DNA from 3 places in the Rhizobium sp. N621 genome. Region 2 is predicted to be linked to each of the others. Evidence: predicted binding sites of a transcription regulator. Region 2 holds the regulator's gene; each other region holds the start of a gene.
What was found. Region 2 encodes HrcA, which represses chaperone genes, less so after heat shock. Its sites were predicted from a motif close to GTTAGCACTCNCNNNNNGNGAGTGCTAAC; they were not measured.

Region 1: the regulator HrcA is predicted to act here: its motif matches at 1,694-1,722, upstream of groES (co-chaperone GroES).
Region 3: the regulator HrcA is predicted to act here: its motif matches at 2,717-2,745, upstream of groES (co-chaperone GroES).

The regions. Positions count from the first base shown of each region.
Region 1 covers NZ_CP013495.1:863,179-868,357, reverse strand. The annotation lists gene AMK00_RS04245 (bifunctional riboflavin kinase/FAD synthetase) at 1-573, opposite strand, end outside; gene AMK00_RS04240 (TIGR01459 family HAD-type hydrolase) at 588-1,436, opposite strand; gene groES (co-chaperone GroES) at 1,780-2,076, shown strand; gene groL (chaperonin GroEL) at 2,147-3,784, shown strand; gene AMK00_RS04225 (hypothetical protein) at 4,391-4,837, shown strand; gene AMK00_RS04220 (glutathione S-transferase family protein) at 5,052-5,179, opposite strand, start outside.
Region 2 covers NZ_CP013495.1:402,270-407,448, forward strand. The annotation lists gene rdgB (RdgB/HAM1 family non-canonical purine NTP pyrophosphatase) at 1-292, opposite strand, end outside; gene AMK00_RS01985 (VOC family protein) at 293-718, opposite strand; gene rph (ribonuclease PH) at 715-1,434, opposite strand; gene hrcA (heat-inducible transcriptional repressor HrcA) at 1,561-2,649, shown strand; gene grpE (nucleotide exchange factor GrpE) at 2,761-3,396, shown strand; gene AMK00_RS02005 (nucleoside hydrolase) at 3,435-4,379, opposite strand; gene AMK00_RS02010 (Hsp20 family protein) at 4,661-5,086, shown strand; gene AMK00_RS02015 (DUF1150 family protein) at 5,134-5,179, shown strand, end outside.
Region 3 covers NZ_CP013495.1:1,295,499-1,300,677, reverse strand. The annotation lists gene AMK00_RS32885 (hypothetical protein) at 55-477, opposite strand; gene groL (chaperonin GroEL) at 572-2,200, opposite strand; gene groES (co-chaperone GroES) at 2,252-2,566, opposite strand; gene AMK00_RS06365 (usg protein) at 2,848-3,120, shown strand; gene AMK00_RS06360 (pentapeptide repeat-containing protein) at 3,199-3,900, opposite strand; gene AMK00_RS06355 (GNAT family N-acetyltransferase) at 4,090-4,641, opposite strand; gene trhA (PAQR family membrane homeostasis protein TrhA) at 4,717-5,179, opposite strand, start outside.

The DNA of each region.
Region 1 (5,179 bases), 460 kb from region 2:
GCGGTAGCCCAGCATGCCCGCGGCTTCGCTGACATTGCCGTCCTTCAGCAGCGCCCGGATGTGGCTCGAAGAGACGACGTCGGCGTTCTCGTCGCGGAAGGCATCGATCAGGGTGACGCCGAAACCATAGGTCTGGCCGGCATTCATCAAGAAGGCAGGACCGCCTTCGCGGCCGCGGCCGAAATGGAAATCGAAGCCCGTGACGACTTCGGAGGCGCCGAGCCAATCCTTCAGGATCGAATGGATGAAATCGTCGGCCGAGCGCTGTGAAAATTCGTAGTCGAAGGGATATTCGATGACCGCATTGAAACCAAGCGTTTCCAGGATGCGGGCCTTGAGCGGCGCGGGCGTCAGGCGGAAGACCGGCGCCTGCGGCCGGAACACCGTGCGCGGATGCGGCTCGAAGGTCAGCACCAGGGCAGGAATGCCGCGCGCCTTGGCGATTTCGAGCGCGCGGTTCAGCACCGACTGATGGCCGCGATGGACGCCGTCGAAATTGCCGATGGCAATCACCCCGCCCTTCAGATGGGCGGGCAAGGGTTCCCGGGTTTCATTGCGGTGGAAGACGGTCATCGGCTGGCTTCTCTTCATGCAAGGCGCGGCATCCACCACTTCGGCGCAGCCTTCTCCCGTTCGAGATAGGCATTGAGGATCGCCTCGTCGGTCTCGCCGTTCAAGGTGTATTCCTTGGCGTGGATACCGCCGCTGATGTAGAGAAGATCGAGGCCAAAATTCAAGGCGCCGCGTACATCGGTCGGAATGCCGTCGCCGATCGCGAGCACCCGCTCGGTGGGGAAATCGCCGCGAAGCTCCCGGGCAGCCGCAAGCGTCGCCTCGTAGATCGGCCGGTGCGGCTTGCCGGCGATGCGGGTCTTGCCGCCGAGCTGCTCGTAATAGGCGGCCATGGCGCCGGCGCACGGGATGATGCGATGGCCGCGCTCGACGACGAGGTCGGGATTGGCGCAGATCATCGGCACGTCGCGCGCCTGGAAATCCAGAAGCATGTCGGTGTAATCCTCGGGCTTCTCAGTCTCGTCGTCGAAAAAGCCGGTGCAGACGAGCGATTGCGCTTCGCCCGCCGGCCGACGCTCGACGCCAATGCCTTCGAGAAGCGCCTTGTCGCGCTCGGGGCCAAGCAGAAAAACCGTCTTCGGCCCCTCAGAAATCAGCCCGCGGGTGACATCGCCCGAGGTGACAATTCGATCATAGGCGCCGTCGGGAACGCCGATATGGCGCAACTGCTCGACCACCTGCCAGGAAAGACGCGGCGAATTGGTAATGAGGACGACGGCAAGGCCGCTCTCACGCGCGGCTTGAAGGGCGGCTGCAGCCTTTGGAAACGGATCGACGCCGTTGTGAACCACGCCCCAGACGTCGCAGAGCACCACATCATAGTGAGCTGATATCTGCGAGAAGTTTTCTATCCGCCTGGCCATTCCGATTTCCCGATTTGCTTCAGTCACCGGTGACATTGCAAAGGCGCAAGGCGATGGCAAGGCATTTTCTTCACACACAAGATCGCCGGCAATCCCGTGAGAGCGGACGGCAAGGTCCGGCGACGTTGCCAAACGCAACGGTTAGAGAACATTTCAACGGCAATCTCCGATAATTCGCCGCCTCTTCACAATTCCGGCACAAAAATTCGTGATTGCTCTCATTGACTCCTCTCGGAGCCATCCCTAAATGCTCGAGCGCTAGCACTCACCTTAGAGGAGTGCTAACACTTATCCATGTGGACCGCTCCGGTCCGCGAATGTCATTCGATCGAGGGATTAGACAATGGCAAGCACCAATTTCCGTCCGCTTCACGACCGCGTCGTCGTTCGTCGCGTCGAGTCCGAAGAGAAGACCAAGGGCGGGATTATCATTCCCGACACCGCCAAGGAAAAGCCGCAGGAAGGCGAAATCGTCGCCGTCGGTTCCGGCGCTCGTGACGAGTCCGGCAAGGTCGTCGCTCTCGACGTCAAGGCTGGCGACCGCGTGCTGTTCGGCAAGTGGTCCGGCACCGAAGTCAAGATCAACGGCGAAGACCTTCTGATCATGAAGGAAGCCGACATCATGGGCATCATCGGCTGATTGCCGATCCGCTTTCCCGAAATGACTGACGGGCTTTTGCCCGAACAAATCGAATTCAGGAGTCACAAACATGGCAGCTAAAGAAATCAAGTTTGGCCGCACCGCGCGCGAAAAGATGCTGCGCGGCGTCGACATTCTCGCCGACGCAGTCAAGGTCACGCTCGGCCCGAAGGGTCGTAACGTCATTATCGACAAGTCCTTCGGCGCGCCGCGCATCACTAAGGACGGCGTTTCGGTCGCCAAGGAAATCGAACTCGAAGACAAGTTCGAAAACATGGGCGCCCAGATGGTCCGCGAAGTTGCTTCGAAGACCAACGACATCGCCGGCGACGGCACGACCACTGCAACCGTTCTTGCCCAGGCGATCGTTCGCGAAGGCGCGAAGGCCGTTGCCGCCGGCATGAACCCGATGGACCTGAAGCGCGGCATCGATCTCGCCGTCGCCGAAGTCGTCAAGGATCTCCAGGCCAAGGCCAAGAAGATCAACACCTCGGAAGAAGTCGCTCAGGTCGGCACGATCTCCGCAAACGGCGAGCGCCAGGTTGGCCTCGACATTGCTGAAGCCATGCAGAAGGTCGGCAACGAAGGCGTCATCACGGTTGAAGAAGCCAAGACCGCCGAGACCGAACTCGAAGTCGTCGAAGGCATGCAGTTCGACCGCGGCTACCTCAGCCCCTACTTCGTCACCAACCCGGAAAAGATGGTCGCCGACCTCGAAGACGTCTTCATTCTCCTCCACGAAAAGAAGCTCTCGAACCTGCAGTCGATGCTCCCGGTTCTCGAAGCCGTCGTCCAGACCGGCAAGCCGCTCCTCATCATCGCTGAAGACGTCGAAGGCGAAGCCCTTGCAACGCTCGTCGTCAACAAGCTGCGCGGCGGCCTGAAGATCGCTGCCGTCAAGGCCCCTGGCTTCGGCGATCGCCGCAAGGCCATGCTCGAAGACATCGCCATCCTGACCGGCGGCACCGTGATCTCCGAAGACCTCGGCATCAAGCTCGAGAGCGTCACGCTCGACATGCTCGGCCGTGCCAAGAAGGTTTCGATCTCCAAGGAAAACACCACGATCGTCGACGGTTCGGGCGCCAAGTCCGACATCGAAGGCCGTGTTGCCCAGATCAAGGCCCAGATCGAAGAAACCACCTCCGACTACGACCGCGAAAAGCTGCAGGAACGCCTTGCCAAGCTCGCCGGCGGCGTTGCCGTCATCCGCGTCGGCGGTTCGACCGAAGTCGAAGTGAAGGAAAAGAAGGACCGCATCGACGACGCCCTCAACGCGACGCGCGCTGCCGTTCAGGAAGGCATCGTACCGGGCGGCGGCGTTGCCCTGCTGCGTTCTTCCGTCAAGATCACCTCCAAGGGTGTCAACGACGACCAGGAAGCCGGCATCAACATCGTTCGCCGCGCTCTGCAGGCTCCGGCCCGCCAGATCGCCGAGAATGCTGGTGACGAAGCTTCGATCGTCGTCGGCAAGATCCTCGACAAGGATCAGGACAACTACGGCTACAACGCCCAGACCGGCGAATATGGCGACATGATCGGCATGGGCATCATCGACCCGGTCAAGGTCGTTCGCACCGCCCTGCAGGACGCGGCTTCCGTCGCATCGCTGCTGATCACCACCGAAGCCATGATCGCCGAGCTGCCGAAGAAGGACGCTCCGGCTATGCCGGGCGGCATGGGCGGCATGGGTGGAATGGACATGATGTGATAGGCCAAAGGCCTTTCGCACATCATCCATGAAACTGGACAGGAAGGGCGGCCCTCGGGTCGCCCTTTTCTTTTGGCCGCGGCGATTCGATCCGTTGCGCATTATTTTATGCCGTGCAGCGCGTCAGCCGACCTCGAAGCTTTCGTCAGGCTTGCGTCACCGCTTATTTTCGATCCCACGAAACGGGAGGAGGAGGTCGGTATCTTGCCGTCGTCTGCTGTGCGCCATCGGGTGAAAACGCTTTAAAGTGCCAAAAACAGCAATTTTTGCTACTTTTCTGACGAAACCGGCCGGGGGAATGCGGGAGCCTCTAGAAAATAGCCGCCGCACCGTCTCTGAAAAAGGCGTTGCCGTTTGTTTAAAAGCTCCTATAAATCCGCGCAGCAATTGACGTGCGCCCCGGCGATAATTTTCGCCTCAAACGAGGCCGGAGCGCGAAAAAGCGACGCCAGAACGTTCGGTTTGAAGGTTCCGTTTCGGAAGCCCGATGGCTGTGGCGATGAGCGGCGAATGCCGGCGCGGACATAATGTCCGCTGCTACATGATCCTGTTTCTTGTGTTTGACGTGCGTGCGGCGGAGGAGCCGCATCCGAACTGGGGAACGCCTTGTTTAAGATCGCCAAAGCCAATGCAGCCGTGCCCTTGATGACTGGCTCGCTGAACGACAACCATCAAAATCACCAGATGCTGGCGCAGTTGTCGGTTTCCGAAAGCTGGACCGGAGATTTTTCGAGCGGCCTGATCCGTCTCGGCAAATGGAGCGCGATGCTGCACGGCCTCACCGCCGAGGAATGCGGGCTGCTGAACCTGATCCGCTGCTACGATAGCAAGGATCGCTCCCGCGTGCTGGAATTGTTCGAGCAGGCGGCGACGCACTGCTCCTCCTTCTGCTTTTCGACGACGATCATCATGCCGAACGGCTTGCGCCAGCCGCTGTTCTGCATGGGCGAGTCGAACGGACTCGAGGAGAAATACAGCGGCAGCATGACCGGCATCTTCATCTTTCCCCGCTTCAAGCTGGAAGGCGCAAGGCAGATCACACGCCGGCAATAAGACCGCCAGTACAAGATGAAAAGGCCGCTCCCGAGGGCGGATCAGCCCCTCATCCGGCTGCCGCCATCTTCTCCCCGCTTGCGGGACCATGCCGCGACCTCTCCGTTTCCCACCAACCTCGTGCTGGGCACGTCCCCTCGCCCGGTTTACGAGGCTAAGGTGAGGGGCAGCCTCACGGCAGCCGCCTGCGGCAAGGGTGGCTTTGTGCTTTCCGTTACTCCGGCTTGACCGGAATATTCAGACCCCTTTCGCTGGCCGGACGGGCGATGCAGCGCTCCAGCCAATCGGAAACCGCGGGGAATTTCGCATATTCGAGCACCTCGCGGCCGCCATAGAAGATGT
Region 2 (5,179 bases):
CTGCCCTTTCCGCCCAGTTGGCGGTGTAGACGCCGGGATCGCCGCCGAGCGCGTCGACCACCAGGCCGGAATCATCCGAAAGCGCCGGCATGCCGGCGGCATTGGCCGAGGCGACCGCCTTGATCGTCGCATTCTCCTCGAAGCTCGTGCCGGTTTCGTCAGGTTCGACGAAATTCAGTTCGGCGGCGGATTTGGCGGTGAAGCCGAGCGGTCCGATCAATTCCTGGATCTCGCGGATCTTGCCGGCATTGTGGCTGGCGACGACGATGGTTTTGGTTTCGAGCTTGCGCATTCAAATATCCTGTTCGATGCCCCAGATTTTAGCCTCCGCGCATTCCAGGCTGTTGCCGGCAGGGTCGCGGAAATAGATCGAGCGGCCGCCATTTGGCCAGTGCACCTCGGATTCGATCGCAACGCCAGCTGCTTTCAGCTGTTCGGCCATCGCATCTATGTTGCGGCCAGATACCCGGAAACAGGCATGGCCTTGCCCGGTCGTGCCGTGTGGCGGCACCTGCAGCGCGTCGGGTGCTGGCGGCTTTATCGTTTCCTCGGGGTTGAAGATGAGGAGAACGCCTGGCCCACAGCGGAAGAAGACATGCCGGTTGCCGGCGCGGGTGATCTTTTCAAGCCCGAGAACGCCCTCGTAGAACGTCTCGGCCTGATCGAGATCGCGCGCATAGAGCGCGGTTTCCAACATGCCTTCCAGCATGGCGTTCATCCCGCAATCGCCTCTTTCTGCAGGGCGACGAGTTCGCCGATGCCATTCTTGGCAAGCCGCATCAGCGAACTGAATTCCTCTTCGCTGAACGGCGTGCCTTCGGCAGTTCCCTGGATCTCGACGATGCCGCCGGCGCCGGTCATGACGAAGTTCGCATCGGTCTCGGCCGAGGAATCCTCGAGATAATCGAGGTCGATGACCGGCTGGCTGGCGAAAACGCCGCAGGAGATGGCTGCGACGTGATCCTTCAGGACCCGGTCGACCTTGATCATGTTGCGGCTTTCCATCCATTTCAGGCAGTCGTAAAGCGCGATCCAGCCGCCGGTGATGGAGGCCGTCCGTGTGCCGCCATCGGCCTGGATGACGTCGCAATCGAGCGTGATCTGCTTTTCGCCGAGCGCCTGCAGGTCGACGACGGCGCGCAGCGACCGGCCGATCAGCCGTTGGATTTCCTGGGTGCGGCCGCCCTGCTTGCCGGCGGCGGCCTCGCGCTTCATTCGCTCGCCGGTCGCCCGCGGCAGCATGCCGTATTCGGCCGTGACCCAGCCCTTGCCGGTGTTGCGCAGCCACGGCGGCGTCTTTTCCTCGAGGCTTGCGGTGCAAAGCACGTGCGTATCGCCGAATTTCACCAGGCAGGAGCCTTCCGCATGCTTGGAAAAATTGCGCTCGAACGAGACCTTGCGCATCTGGTCGGTTTTTCTGCCTGAAGGCCGCATTCTCATCTCCTGGAGTTGTTGACCGCTTCTACGATTGGCGGCGCCCATTTGCAAATTCCCTTTTGCCACGGGTGCGAGTTTGACTATATTTTCGGGAGCATCATCAGCGCGGGTTTGAAAAGGTTCATGGGCATCAGGTCGACGTCGGTTTCGGATGCCGTTGCTGCACTGGACGAGCGCTCCAGGGAAATTTTTCGCCGCATCGTCGAAGGTTATCTCGAAAGCGGCGAGCCGCTCGGCTCGCGCAATCTGTCGCGCCTGCTGCCGATGTCGCTGTCGCCGGCCTCGGTGCGCAACGTCATGAGCGATCTCGAAGAGCTCGGTCTCATCTATTCCCCGCATGTCAGCGCCGGCCGGTTGCCGACCCAGATCGGGCTGCGCTTCTTCGTCGATGCATTCATGCAGATCGGCGATCTCTCCGCCGAGGAGCGCGCCAATATCGATCGCCAGGTGCGGGCCGAAAGCGGCGGCAATCCGGTGGAATCGATGATGAACGAAGCCAGCCGCATGCTTTCGGGCATCTCGCGCGGGGCCGGCCTCGTCATCACCTCGAAAAGCGATCCGGTGCTGAAACATGTCGAGTTCATCCGGCTTGAACCGACAAAGGCGCTCGCTGTGCTCGTCGGCGATCATGACCAGGTGGAAAACCGCATCATCGAACTGCCGGCGGGCGTCACCTCCTCGCAGCTGACGGAGGCGGCGAATTTCCTCAATGCGCACATGTCCGGCCAGACGCTGCCGGAGCTGCGCAAACAGTTAAGCCGGCTGAAGGATGATGTCCGTCACGAACTCGATGCGCTCTCGCGCGATCTTGTCGAGCGCGGCATCGCCGTCTGGGCCGGCAGCCCGGACGAGGGAAAGCCTGCTCAGCTGATCATCCGCGGCCGCGCCAACCTGCTCGAAGGCCTCGCCGGCGCCGAAGATCTCGACCGGCTGCGCATGCTGTTCGACGATCTCGAAAAGAAGGACAGCCTGATCGAGCTTCTCAACCTCGCCGAAAGCGGTTCGGGCGTGCGCATCTTCATCGGCTCGGAAAACAAGCTCTTCTCGCTGTCCGGCTCGTCGCTCATCGTCGCGCCCTATCGCGACGACGACGACCGGATCGTCGGCGCCGTTGGCGTCATCGGCCCGACGCGGCTCAATTATTCCCGTATCGTGCCGATGGTGGATTATACCGCCCAGCTCGTCTCCCGCCTGTCGCGCAATCCGCTTTGATGTCATCACTGACGAAGCCGCGGAATTTTCGCTTCTTCGTCACGCAGACTTGATTTTTTCCGGTCAAACCTCGATATCGGGCGCATCTGAAAATACCAACCGGAGACCGTCATGACCGATGAAACGACGAAAAACGGACCTGACGCAACTGCGGCCAACGCCGCAGCCGACGCTGCCGTCAACGTCGAGACTGCCACTGTCGGGCAGGAGGAGGCAAACCAGCCGGATCCGCTCGACCTCCTGAAGGCCGAGAATGCCGAGCTGCGTGACCGCTATCTGCGCCTTGCCGCCGAGATGGATAATCTGCGCCGCCGCACCGAGCGCGAGGTCAAGGATGCGAAATCCTATTCCGTCGCCGGTTTCGCCCGGGACATGCTCGCCGTCTCGGACAATTTGCGCCGGGCGCTGGACGCCATCTCTCCGGAGACCAAGGCCACGGCCGATGCCGGCCTCACCACGCTGATCGAAGGTGTGGAGATGACCGAGCGCTCGATGCTCTCGGCGCTGGAGCGCCACGGCGTTCGCAAGCTGGAGCCGGTTGGCCAGAAATTCGATCCGAATTTCCATCAGGCGATGTTCGAGGTGCCGAACTCCGAAGTGCCGAACAATACCGTCGTCCAGGTCGTGCAGGCCGGCTTCACCATCGGCGAACGCGTCCTGCGCCCGGCCATGGTCGGCGTTGCCAAGGGCGGCCCGAAGCCGGTCGAGGCCGAAATCAATTCCGTCTTCGACGAGAAGGACGCCTGAGGTCGTTTTCCTTCTCCGCCTCGGAGAAGGAAGAAAATTCAGATGCGGGCGAAGCGTTCGATCAGCAGATCGAAGAAGCCGTCCGCATCGACGGTGCGCATGACCTTGGCATTGCGCTTGCGCTCGGTCACATGCCACCAGTCGACGACGGTCATCCCGACGGTGAGTTCGGACTGGACCTCGATTTCGACATTGCAGTCGCGGCCCTGAAAAAGCTCTGGTTTCAGCAGATAGGCGACAACCGTCGGGTCGTGCAGCGGCCCGCCGTCGGAACCGTATTTTTCGATGTCGAAGCGCTCGAAGAATTCCAACATTTCGACCATGGCCTTTGCCGGCGCCGTGCCGATCACGGCCATGCGCTTGACCCGGTCCTTGCGGGTCAGCAGCTGGTGCGTCACGTCGAGCGGCATCATCACGATCGGAACGCCCGAGCGGAAAACGATGTCGGCCGCCTCGGGATCGACATAGACGTTGAATTCGGCGGCCGGCGTAATATTGCCGCCCTCGAAGAAGCCGCCGCCCATCATCACCAGCTCGCGAATGCGCGGAATGATGTCGGGCGCCTTCTGGAAGGCCATGCCGATATTGGTGAGCGGCCCGAGCGTGCAGAGCGTCACCGTGCCTTCCGGCTCGCGGCGCAGCGTCTCGATGATGAAATCGACGGAATGGCCGGGTTGCAGCGCCATCGTCGGTTCGGGCAGAACAGGGCCGTCGAGGCCGGTCTTGCCGTGGACATGTTCTGCCGTCACCAGCTTGCGGGCGATCGGCTTGTCGGCGCCGGCGAAAACCTTCACATCCGTGCGGCCGCAGAGCTCGCAGACGATGCGCGCGTTGCGGCTGGTGAATGACAGCGGCACGTTGCCGGCGACCGTCGTGATCCCCAGCACCTCGAGCTCATCGGGGCTGCCGAAAGCCAGCATGATGGCGGCCGCGTCATCCTGGCCGGGATCGGTGTCGATGATGATCTTTCTCGCGCTTGCCATTTCAATCGTCCCGTTCTCGGCATGCCGCTTATCCCGGCAGACACCATCTCTTCATTTCCCGTCACAAATCGGCACATTCCGCGCGGGCATGTTTTGATGCGAGGCAGCAGGTCCTTTGTCAAGCAAGGAGGCAGGCGCCGCCGTTCGAAATTGACAGATGTTTAAATCGCGGAGGATCGCGCGCGCCTTGCAGCGCCGTGATCATGCCCCCATATTAGCGGCATCCGGATGCTGCACTTTTAGGTCCGGGATGGTCGCTTGCATCAAGGACTTGAAAAGAGATGAGCCGCATTACCCCTTTCGCCAGCCCTTTGCTTCTGGGCTTCGACGCTATGGAAAAGACGCTGGAGCGCATTTCCAAGGCGAGCGACGGATACCCGCCTTACAATATCGAACGTATCGCCGCCGACAGCGGCGCGCCCGAGCGTCTGCGCATCACCCTTGCCGTTGCCGGTTTCAGCGAGGAGGAGCTTGATGTCTCCACCGAGGAGAATCAGCTTGTCATCCGCGGCCGCCAGGTGGAGCAGGGCGAGCGGGATTATCTTTATCGCGGCATCGCCGCTCGCCAGTTCCAGCGCACCTTCGTGCTGGCCGACGGCATGCAGGTCCTTGGCGCCGGCCTGAAAAACGGTCTGCTCTCCGTCGATCTAATTCGACCCGAACCCGCCCGCATGGTCAAGAAAATTAACATTTCGGTCTCACAGTAGCACAACGGTTTCCAAAACCGTTGGTCCCTTCTTCCGGAGGAACAGGAATGTTGATGAAAGAAGCCACGTCTCACTTGACCAAATCCGAGCTTG
Region 3 (5,179 bases), 890 kb from region 2:
TCGGCAAAAATCATGCCCGCGTCCTCGAGAGGCACACGGCAGGCCAGACGAGGGTCAGGTTTCGAACAGCGGTCGACGCCGTCCTCCTTTCCAGTAGCTGCACAAGCCAAGGCCGGGAAGCCGGCGTGCGGGCGGTTTTCGACGGCGGATCCTATGGCAACTCAGGGAAGCGGACGTATCCTGCCTCGCGGATGGTTGATCGCCATTATCCAAAGCCTTCAGCGCTTCAAGGATCTCGTCATAGGATACAGCTCTTTCGGCCCCGGGGTGAAGGCGGAGGGCTGGTACGGATTCGACTGCGAAGATATCGGATGCCCATGAAGCGAGAATTGCCCGCTTCTCGTCGTTGTCGATCCCGGCGGCGGCAAGCACGTCACGCGGGTGACCGAAATGCTTCGCCGGATGAAGCAGATGCGCCGCGCTTATGGCTGCCACGGCATTCTGCTGTATGGAATTGCTGATGTTTTCCTTTCTCATAGCTTGGCTCCATTGATGTCGACCCGATGGAACTTGTTAATTCGATAGTGCGTAGAACGGCCCGCCCCGATGGCAGAGCGGGCCGAGCGATCGCTTAGAAGTCCATGCCGGCGCCGGCCGGCATGGCCGGAGCAGCTTCCTTCTTCGGCTTCTCGGCGATCATCGCCTCTGTCGTCACCAGCAGGCCGGCAACCGAAGCTGCGTCCTGCAGTGCGGTGCGAACGACCTTTGCCGGATCGATGACGCCCTGCGCGTAGAGATCGCCATATTCGCCGGTCTGAGCGTTCCAGCCATAGGAGAATTCGCTCTTCTCGCGCAGCTTGCCGACGATGATGGAGCCTTCCGCACCGGCGTTTTCGGCGATCTGGCGAACCGGTGCCTCGATCGCCCGGCGAACGATGTCAACGCCGACCCGCTGGTCGTCATTGGCAGTCTTGATCGCGTTGAGGGCCTTGACCGCGCGCAGCAGCGCCACGCCGCCACCTGGCAGGATGCCTTCCTCGACCGCTGCCCTTGTTGCATGCAGCGCGTCGTCAACGCGATCCTTCTTTTCCTTCACCTCGACTTCGGTCGAGCCGCCGACGCGGATGACGGCAACGCCGCCGGCGAGCTTAGCAAGACGTTCCTGCAGCTTCTCGCGATCGTAGTCGGAGGTGGTCTCTTCGATCTGGGCGCGGATCTGAGCGGTGCGACCGTCAAGTTCCGCCTTCGAACCGGCACCGTCGATGATGGTGGTGTTTTCCTTCTCGATCGCCACCTTCTTGGCGCGGCCGAGCATATTGAGCGTCACATTCTCGAGCTTGATGCCGAGGTCTTCGGAGATCACGGTGCCGCCCGTCAGGATGGCGATGTCTTCGAGCATGGCCTTGCGGCGGTCGCCGAAGCCAGGGGCCTTGACGGCAGCGATCTTCAAGCCGCCACGCAGCTTGTTGACGACGAGCGTTGCAAGGGCTTCGCCTTCGACATCTTCAGCGATGATGAGGAGCGGCTTGCCGGATTGAACGACGGCTTCGAGAACCGGCAGCATCGACTGCAGGTTCGACAGCTTCTTCTCATGGATGAGGATATAGGGATCCTCGAGCTCGACCCGCATCTTGTCCTGATTGGTGACGAAATAGGGGCTGAGATAACCGCGGTCGAACTGCATGCCTTCGACGACTTCGAGTTCGGTTTCGGCGGTCTTGGCTTCTTCAACCGTGATGACGCCTTCGTTGCCGACCTTCTCCATGGCTTCCGCGAGGTAGCGGCCGATCTCGGAATCACCATTGGCGGAGATCGTACCGACCTGGGCAATTTCGGAATTGTTGGAAATCTTACGGGCGTTGTTCTTCAGCTCCTTGACGACAGCGTCGACGGCAAGATCGATACCGCGCTTCAGATCCATCGGGTTCATGCCGGAGGCAACCGCCTTTGCGCCCTCCTTGACGATCGCTTGGGCAAGAACGGTCGCCGTCGTTGTACCGTCGCCGGCAAGATCATTCGTCTTGGATGCAACTTCACGCAGCATCTGGGCGCCCATGTTTTCAAACTTGTCTTCAAGTTCGATTTCCTTGGCGACGGAAACGCCGTCCTTGGTGATGCGCGGCGCGCCGAAGGACTTGTCGATCACCACGTTGCGGCCCTTCGGGCCGAGCGTTACTTTCACCGCATTGGCCAGCACATCGACCCCACGCAGCATGCGTTCACGGGCATCGCTATGAAATTTGACTTCTTTCGCAGCCATTCTGTAACTCCTTCAATAGGCGGCTTTTTTGACTAATGCGCGGAAATCGCCTCAGGCGGCGATCTTTTCGGCGGCCCGGGCCTCGATAATGCCCATGACATCGCTTTCCTTCATGATCAGCAGGTCTTCGCCATTGATCTTGATCTCGGTGCCAGACCACTTGCCGAACAGGATGCGGTCGCCGACCTTGACGTCGAGCGGCTGGATCTGGCCGGCATCGTTGCGGGCACCGGGGCCGACGGCAATGACCTCGCCTTCCTGCGGCTTTTCCTTTGCAGTGTCGGGAATGATGATGCCGCCCTTGGTCTTTTCTTCGGAATCGACGCGGCGGACGAGAATGCGATCATGAAGCGGTCGGAACGACATGTTTTCCTCCAATGGACAAACAATAATGATGTTGTTCCCCTGGCCGGACCGGATGACCAGTCCGGGCGGGTGCAAAACCTCGATCGAGCGTTCTGCGCGGAATGATCTGGTTTTGCGCTTTTTCCATTTCAAGAGGGGCGCCATAAAAAAATTAGCACTCACTCGAAGCGGCTGCTAACATCCTGTAAAGGAACAATAAACAGGGTGGACGCGTTCGGAAATCCGTTGATAGCCGCAAAATTTTGCGCCACCTTTCGAGCGTCATGAAACGGAGATGAAGCATGCAATTTTCATCAGATCTGGAGCGTCAGCTGAACGGCTATGGACTGACCACCGCCCATATCCTCTATCGCATTCCTGATTTTGAATCCGTGCTGCAGACCTATGTCTGGCAGGATTACGACCTCGCCCCGGACTTTCCGGAAATGCACAAGTTCCTGGATTTCTGGCAGTCCACGCTCGACGGGCCGCTGCATTCTGTCCGCTACACCCACCAGCGGCTGATCGGACCGAACGAATGGCGTCGCGTCATGGGCGAGTTCAAATTGCACTAGGTCGAACCCGACATTCCCAAGCCAGCCGGGCGCAGTTGCCATAGCGTTTTTTCAACACATACGGTGTCGCCCGGGTAATCACTCGTGCTCGGCAGGGCATGGCCAAGTTGCCGGCGTCGAGAGGCCGGATGGCAGCTTGGTCGAGGCATCGCCGCAGGCCAGCTCGATCTGCGCCTGTTCGAGCCCGGCGGCAGCCGAGAGGTCAAGGCCTTCGATGCGGGTCAAGAACATGAAGGCGCGCTCGAACGTTGCCGGGCCCTCGAAGACAGCGCTGGAGAGATCGGCGCGGGAGAGATTGGCGAAAGAGAATTTCACCCCCGTCAGCACCGCCTTGTCGAAATCGGCGCGGCCGAGTTCGGCCTTCTCGAAGCTCGCGCCGGAGAGCCGGGCGCCGCCAAAATTGGCCCGCTGCAGCTCGGCGCCGGCAAAGGAAGCGCCTTCGGCGGCAATGTTGGCGAAGCTGGCGCGATAGGCCTCCACTTTGGCGAAGTTGGCCCCTTCGGCATGTGACCCCTCAAGCGAGGCACGCACCAAGCTCGCCTTTTCCAGATTGGCGGATTTGAAATTCGAACCGCTGAGATCGGTGAGCGAGAAATCGGTGCTGAAGAGGTTGGCGCCTTGGAGATCACTGCCCTGCAGCATCAGGTTTTTCTTCGTGCATTCCTGCCAGTCGAGCTTCGGCGAGGCCGTGCTGCTGCAGTCGGCAGCGCGTGTGGAGATCGGAGCGGAGGCGAGAAGAATGAGGGCAAGGAGGCCGAGCGGCGATCGATGCATTGCCATTGAACTGTTGATCTCCATGACGCTTATCACGCCGCCTCTCGCGAAGCAGGCAGCCTCTCTTTTCTACACAGCTCAGAATACAATAAAAAGATAGTGACCGCTCCGGCAATGATTTGCCGGGTCACTCCGTCCGGCGAGCGCTCATCCTCCTTGCCCCGGCAGGCCGTCGGCCTTGCCCGAGCAGGCAGGTCAATCGGCCTCGCCGGGCAGACGGAGTTCCATGCAGGTCAGATCCAGCCAGCGGCCGAACTTGGTGCCGACCTCGGAAAATCTGCCGGCGATGCGGAAGCCGAGCTTTTCGTGCAGCCGGATCGAAGCAGCGTTGTCGGCCTCGATGCCGGCGATCATCACATGGATATTGGCGGCCGCCGCACGCGCGATCAATTCGCGCATCAGGGCCTCGCCGATGCCGGCGCCGCGATGATCCTTGTCGACATAGACGGAATGTTCGACCGTGTGGCGATAGCCCTCGAAGGCGCGCCAGTCGCCATAGGAGGCGTAGCCCGCCACCTTGCCCGACATCTCGGCGACAATGACCGGAAAGCCGCGGCCCTTGCGCGCACTCAGCCATTCCCGTCGGTTTTCGAGATCGACGAGCGTTTCGTTCCAGATCGCCGTCGTGTGCTCGACGGCATGATTGTAGATATCCCGGATGGCGGGAAGATCGGCTTCGGTGGCGTCGCGGAGAAGGATGGCGTCTGTCATGATGGCCCGGTTCGGATTGACTGCGCGGGTTGGCATACGCCGCGGTTCAAAAGATGTAAACTGCTGATACAGCAGAGAAAGGCTTGCGGGACGCCTCGGGCGGGCGGCAGCTCAGAACTCTGGCATCGGCAGGCTGAAACAGGTGAAAACGGCCGAATAATGCACGGCCGCGGCGATGACGACGAAACCGTGCCAGATGGCGTTCTGGAAACGCAGTTTCTCCCAGACATGGAAGATGACGCCGAGCGAATAGATGACGCCGCCGATGACGATCAGCAGCATCGAAGCGGAGGGAATGCGCGCGGCGACAGGCCCCGCCACGAGCACGCCGCTCCAGCCCATGGCGAGGTAAAGCAGGATGGCGAGACGGTCGTATCGCCCTGGAAAGGCGCATTTCAGGACGATGCCGACGGCAGCGAACAGCCATATCGCCACCAGCATGAAGGAGATCAGCGGATCGTCGGCGCCGCGTTCTAGGAATGGCGTATAGGTGGCGGCGATCAGGATGAAGATCGCCGAATGATCGAAGCGGCGCAGGAACCATTTGGTGCGCGAGACCGGCCAGACATTGTAA